2 regions of the Acidovorax sp. GW821-FHT10E03 genome follow, and region 1 is predicted to be linked to the other one. Evidence: predicted binding sites of a transcription regulator. Region 1 holds the regulator's gene; the other holds the start of a gene.
What was found. Region 1 encodes FNR, which switches genes on or off when oxygen is low (the NO sensors DNR and NnrR bind a similar motif). Its sites were predicted from a motif close to TTGATNNNNATCAA; they were not measured.
Positions count from the first base shown of each region.

Region 1 (3,407 bases):
CGCAACAAGACGATCGACCACAAGGCCAAGGGCCTGGGCGACTGCATTGACTGCACCCTGTGCGTGCAGGTGTGTCCCGTGGGCATCGATATCCGCAAGGGCCTGCAGTACGAGTGCATTGGCTGCGGACTGTGCGTGGATGCGTGCAACACGGTGATGGACAAGATGCACTACCCCCGGGGGCTGATCCGCTTTTCCACGCAGAACGGCGTGGCACAGCGCTGGAGCCAGTCGCAGATCCTGCGGCGCGTCCTGCGGCCTCGCGTGCTGATCTACACCGCCGTGCTGGTGGCACTGTGCGTGGGCATGATGGCCAGCCTGGTCACCCGCACGCCGCTCAAGGTGGATGTGGTGCGCGACCGCGCGGCCCTGTCGCGCATCGTGGCGGGCGGCAAGCTGGAGAATATCTACCGCCTGCAGATCATGAACGCCACCGAAGGCCCCCAGCGCTACCGCATCGGCGCCCGCGGCCTGGACGGGCTGGAGGTGGCCTCTGAAGCCGAGGTGGACATTGGCCCCGCGGAGTCCCGGTGGGTGGCCGTGCGCCTGCAGATACCGTATGGCTCCGCGCCCCCGGGCTCCCATGCCGTGCAGTTCGATGTGCAGGCGGTGGGCGCTGCGGCCCATGTGACCGAGAAGTCCGTATTCCTGGTGCCCCGATGAGGCGACGTGCACCCCGGTGCACGGCCCCGGGGACGTTGTATGACCGAGAAGATTTTTGAGGAGCAAGCACCCATGCCATCCAATCCAGCCATCGGCTCCGCCCCCGCCACCGCTGCGCCCTGGTGGAAATTCGGCCACGTCTGGCTGATCATCGCCGGCCCTGCCATCGTCATCGTGGCGGGCTTTGTCACGCTGTGGCTGGCGATTTCGCGGCCAGACCCCGTGATTGCCGAGGACTACTACCGCCAGGGCATCGAAATCAACAAGACGCTGGAGGCTCCGGAGAAGAGCCTGGCCCCGGCCATGAAGGGCCGCAACCACGCGGCAACGCCGGTTCAGGACCAGCCACGCTGAAACCCCTGGCCGAGCAGCGGGTCTGCGCGGCCTTACCAGGAGACAACCCCGATGTGGACGCAACGCCTGATGTGGATTGCATGGCCCGCCTTTCTGATGGCGGGCGCGATGGAGATGCTGGTTTTTGCGATGGTGGACCCGCAGGACCTGCATTGGTTCGGGCAGCCGCTGGCCCTGTCGCGCCAGGGCGTCTACACGCTCGCGTTCTTTGCGTTCTGGGCCATCACCATGGCCTCCAGCGCGTTGACCACGCTGCTGGCAATGTCGCCCTTTGAACTCAACCGCTGCCCCGTGCCCGAAGGCGAGCGCCCTGATGATTGCCGAAAGACATCATCCTGCCCTTGAACAGCGCACCGGCCGAGCTCCGGTGGCAAGGCGTTGCCGGGACGAGCGGACCTGGCTCGCCTTGCTCAGTGGCAGGCGGACTGGTTGTTCACGATGCGCTTGAGCGCGTCGGTCTCGAGGATGCGGACATGGCGCTGCTTGACTTCGACAATGCCTTCTTCCACAAACTTGGAGAAGGTGCGGCTCACGGTCTCGAGCTTGAGGCCCAGGTAGCTGCCGATCTCCTCGCGCGTCATGCGCAGCACCAGCTCGGACTGCGAGAATCCGCGGGCGTGCAGGCGCTGCACCAGATTGAGCAGGAACGCTGCCAGGCGCTCCTCGGCACGCATGCTGCCCAGCAGCAGCATCACGCCGTGTTCGCGCACGATCTCGCGGCTCATGATCTTGTGCACGTGGTGCTGCAGCGCGGTGACCTCGCGGGACAGTTCCTCGATGCGGTCAAACGGCATGACGCAGACCTCGGCGTCTTCCAGGGCCACCGCATCGCAGGTGTGGTGGTCATTCACGATGCCGTCCAGGCCGATGATCTCGCCCGCCATCTGGAACCCCGTGACCTGGTCGCGTCCGTCCTCGGTGGCCACGCAGGTCTTGAAAAAGCCGGTGCGGATGGCATAAAGCGAGGTGAACGACTCACCATTGCGAAACAGCGTGCCGCCGCGCTTCACCTTGCGGCGAACTGCAACGACCTCGTCGATGCGGTGCAGTTGCTCTTCGCTCAGGCCCACCGGCATGCACAGCTCGCGCAGGTTGCAATTGGAACAGGCGACTTTGATGGTGAGCGGGTTCATAGGCACAGGGCGGAGTTAGGTTTCGAGCATACCGCCCGATGGCCGAAGAGGGAGTCTCTTGGAGGGCGGGCAGGCGACTGACATGCATCAAATTGTCGCTGTTCCGGCCACTCCATCACTTGATTCATGTCAAGGACATGGGGGGCAGCTTACGGCACAGTCAAGGTGTACGCAAGGATTCGCCCCATGACCGCTGTTTCGCCTGACCTGCTGCGCCGTTTTGACGTACCAGGCCCCCGCTATACCTCCTATCCGACGGCCGACCGGTTTGTGGAAGCCTTCGGCCAGGAGGACTACGCCCTCGCCCTCGAGCAGCGCCGCATGGGCACCCTGACCAAGGCGCTGCCCTTGTCCCTGTATGTGCACATCCCCTTTTGCGAGTCGCTGTGCTACTACTGCGCCTGCAACAAGATCATCACCAAGCACCACGACCGGGCTGAAGTCTATCTGCGCTATCTCAGCCGCGAGATCGACCTGCACACGGCGCACTGCGGCACGGGCCAGGTGGTGAGCCAGCTGCACCTGGGCGGCGGCACCCCCACCTTCCTGTCGGACGATGGCTTGCGGGAACTCATGGCGATGCTCCAGCGCAGCTTCACCCTGGCGCCGGGCGGGGAGTACTCTATCGAGGTGGACCCCCGTACCGTCAATGCCGACCGGCTTGCCGTGCTCGCGGAGCTTGGATTCAACCGGCTGAGTTTTGGCGTGCAGGATTTTGACCCCGAGGTCCAGAAGGCGGTGCACCGCATCCAGCCCGCCGAACAGGTGTTTTCGCTGGTGGAATCCGCGCGCTCGCTCGGCTTCGAATCGATCAATGTGGACCTGATCTACGGGTTGCCGCGCCAGACGCCGGAGTCGTTCGACCGTACGCTGGCGCAGGTGGTTCAGTTGCGGCCTGATCGCATTGCGCTGTATGCCTATGCCCACCTGCCGGAGCGGTTCAAGCCCCAGCGCCGCATCCTCTCCGCCGAACTGCCCGCAGCCTCCGGCAAGGTGTCGATGCTCTCCCGTTCGCTCGACGCGTTCATGGGCGCCGGCTATGTGTATGTGGGGATGGACCACTTCGCGCTGCCGGAGGACTCGCTGGCCGTCGCCAAGCGGCAGGGCCGCCTGCACCGCAACTTCCAGGGCTACAGCACCCAGCCCGACTGCGACCTGATCGGCCTGGGCGTGTCGGCCATTGGCAGGGTCGGCGCCACCTACAGCCAGAACGCCAAGACCCTGGATGAGTACTACGACCTGCTGAACCAGGGGCGT
Region 1 covers NZ_JBWKMU010000001.1:390,082-393,488, forward strand. Annotated here, with positions in the region: gene ccoG (cytochrome c oxidase accessory protein CcoG) at 1-663, shown strand, start outside; gene AC07OD_RS01830 (FixH family protein) at 736-1,017, shown strand; gene AC07OD_RS01835 (hypothetical protein) at 1,069-1,362, shown strand; gene fnr (fumarate/nitrate reduction transcriptional regulator Fnr) at 1,428-2,150, opposite strand; gene hemN (oxygen-independent coproporphyrinogen III oxidase) at 2,337-3,407, shown strand, end outside.

Region 2 (3,407 bases), on a different contig from region 1:
CATCATGAATCTCTTCTCGTTCATGCGGCAGTTCACCATCCGAATGCGCATGCTGGGGGCCATTGCGGTGGTGCTGGGCCTGCTGGGCCTGCTGGGCGGCGCGGGCATGCTGGGCATGTTCCGCATCCATGACATGAGCCAGAACTTCATGGACAACTCTTTCGCCAAGGTGGGCTACATGGCGGAGCTGCGCGGCGAGATGGGCTCCGTCCGCCAGTACGAGAAGGACATGATCATTGGCTACGAGAAGCCGGAAGCCGTGAAGGCCGCGCACGACAAGTGGCTGGCCAGCCAGGACAAGGCCAAGAAGATCGCCGCGAAGTTCCTGGAGGGCGAGGACGACGCGGACAACGTGGTGGTGCGCAACATCATCGCCAGGCTGGACAGCTACCGCGAGCTGTTTGCCCATGTGGCCCGGCAGCTGGAAGCCAGCGGCTACGACACCGCCACGATTGCCAACCGCATGAGCGGCAAGGCCGTGGCCGAGTTCGACCAGGCCGACAAGCTGGTGGGAGAGCTCGATACCGTGCTGCGGGCCGAAGTGGCCCAGTCGGTCGAACAGCAGGGCCGGGTGTCCAGCGAGACCAAGTGGCTCTTCGTCCTGGCCGTGGTGATCACCGTGGTGGTGGTGGTGCCCACCACGCTGATGAACATGAACTCGATCTGCCACCCGCTTGAAGAGGCGCGCCGCATGGCGCAGGCCATTGCCGGGGGGGACCTGTCCCAGAACATTGCCGCCGAAGGCAAGGACGAAGTGGCCGACCTGCAGCGCGCGCTGCGCGACATGCAGCAGGGCCTGGGCGCGCTCGTGGCGCAGGTGCGGGACGCCAGCGGCAACATCGCCACGGCCAGCCAGGAGATCGCCATGGGCAACCAGGACCTCTCGCAACGCACCGAGCAGACGGCGAGCAATGCCCAGGAAGCGGTGGCTTCGCTCTCGCAGCTCACCTCGACGGTGCAGCAGACCGCGTCGTCGTCGCAGATGGCCAACCAGCTGGCGGCATCGGCCTCCAGCACCGCGACGCGCGGCGGCTCGGTGGTGCAGCAGGCCGTCTCCAGCATGCAGGAGATTTCGGCCTCCAGCCGCAAGATCGGCGACATCATCGGCCTGATCGATTCCATCGCCTTCCAGACCAACATCCTCGCGCTGAACGCCGCCGTGGAAGCCGCGCGTGCCGGTGAGCAGGGGCGGGGCTTTGCCGTGGTGGCCAGCGAGGTGCGCAGCCTGGCCCAGCGCTCGGCGGCGGCGGCCAGCGACATCAAGGGCCTGATCCACAGCAGCGTGACGGCCGTGGACGGGGGCGTGCGCCACGTGGAGGATGCGGGCACGGCCATGAAGGAAATCGTGGCCAGCGTGCAGCGCGTGGGCGACATCATCGGCGAGATCACGGCGGCGGCGTCGGAGCAGTCGGCCGGCATCGGCCAGGTGAACCAGTCGGTGGGCGAGATCGACCGCATGACGCAGCAGAACGCGGCGCTGGTGGAGGAATCCGCGGCGGCGGCCGAGTCCATGCGCGAACAGGCCGCGCGCCTGTCGCAGGTGGTGCAGCAGTTCCGCCTGGCCGACGCCATGCTCCACGCCGCCCACCACGCACCCGTGGAGGCGCCGCAGCACCAGGCGCTTGCCGGGGAGCCTTCCAGGGCACTGCTCGCGCGCTGATGATGGATTGAACCGGTGGCGCCCGCGCGCCATCACACCCGGAATGGGCCCTGCGGGCGGATGCGCATGCAGGGCTTTTTCATGCCCGGCGTGCGGCGGCCGCAGGCGCACCGGCCGCGCGATGCGCACCCGGTCCCCGACGGTTTGTTGACCTGCGTCATGCGCGGGCGGGCGCCTGCATGGCAATCTGGAGGCCTTGTGACCTGGGGAGCACTGCCATGCCGTCGATCAGCCTGCGGACCATCCACGAAGAGCATGCGTCGCTTGCGGCCGTGCTGCATTCCTTGCGCCTGATGCTGGACCAGGGGCCGGGCGACGAGCCCGCCGCGTTCTTCGACGTGATGCGGGCCATGCTGTTCTACATCGACGAATTCCCCGAACGCCAGCACCACCCGAAGGAATCGCAATGGCTGTTCCCGAAGGTGGCCGAGCGTTCGCCGGAGGCGGCCGGCGCCATCGCGCAACTGGAGCGCGAACACGCGGGCGGCGAGGCCGCCGTGCGCGAGCTGCAGCATCTGCTGCTGGGCTGGGAGCTGATGGGCGAGGCGCGCCGCGACACCTTTTCCGAGGCCCTGCGGCGCTATGTCGCTTTCTACCTGGAGCACATGCGCCTGGAGGAAACCGTGGTCTTGCCAGCGGCCCAGGCATGCCTGCAGCCTGGCGACTGGGCCGCGATCGATGCGGCGTTTGCCGGCAATACCAACCCGCTGGCGCCCGGCCAGGCGCGGGACCCCGCCTACGATCGCCTGTTCACGCGCATCGTGATGCGGGCGCCCAGCCCGATCGGGTTGGGCTGACGTCGCGCCCGCCTCAGGCCGACAGGGCGGGGTAGTCGGTGTAGCCCTCCGCGCCGCCGCCGTACAGCGTGGCGCGGTTGACCTCGTTCAGGGGCGCGCCGCGCTCCAGGCGCTGCACGAGGTCGGGGTTGGCGATGAACGGCCGGCCAAAGGCCACGATGTCCGCGCCGTTCGCGAGCGCGGTTTCCGCCAGCGCCTTGTCGTAGGCGTTGTTCACCATCCACGCGCCCTGGCCGCCGGCCGCGCGGTAGGCCGCCTTCAGGGCCGCGTAGTCGAAGGGGCGGTCGGGCAGTTCGCGCGGGCCGCCGGTCGCACCCTCGATCACGTGGATGTAGGAAAGGCCCAGCGGGCCGAGCTGGCGCACCACGTAGTCAAACAGGGGCTGCGGGTCCGCGTCCACCACGTCGTTGGCGGGCGTCACGGGCGACAGGCGGATGCCCGTGCGGCCGGCACCGATTTCCTGCGTGATGGCGGTGACCACTTCGACCAGCAGCCGGGCGCGGTTCTCGATGCTGCCGCCATAGGCGTCGGTGCGGTGGTTGGCGCTGGTCTTGAGGAACTGATCGATCAGGTAGCCGTTGGCGGCGTGCACCTCGACGCCGTCGAAGCCGGCTTCGATGGCAGCGCGGGCGGCACGGCGGTAGTCGGCCACGATGCCGGGGATCTCGGCGATCTCGAGCGCGCGGGGCTCCGAGGTCTGGGTGAACGTGGGCACGCCGTCCTTGATGAGCACGGTCTTGGTCTTGGCCTGGATCGCCGACGGGGCCACGGGCGCGGCATGGCCCGGCTGCAGGTCGGTGTGCGAGACACGGCCCACATGCCACAGCTGCACCACGATCTTGCCGCCCGCCGCGTGCACGGACGAAGTGACCTTCTTCCAGCCGGCGATCTGCTCGGGCGCATACAGGCCGGGCACGTCGGCGTAGCCCTGTCCCTGGTGGCTGATGGCG
Region 2 covers NZ_JBWKMU010000010.1:156,298-159,704, reverse strand. Annotated here, with positions in the region: gene AC07OD_RS18870 (methyl-accepting chemotaxis protein) at 5-1,660, shown strand; gene AC07OD_RS18865 (hemerythrin domain-containing protein) at 1,879-2,457, shown strand; gene AC07OD_RS18860 (alkene reductase) at 2,471-3,407, opposite strand, start outside.
Region 2: AC07OD_RS18865 (hemerythrin domain-containing protein) is a predicted target of FNR. The motif match lies at 1,808-1,821, and genes of this name have one in related genera.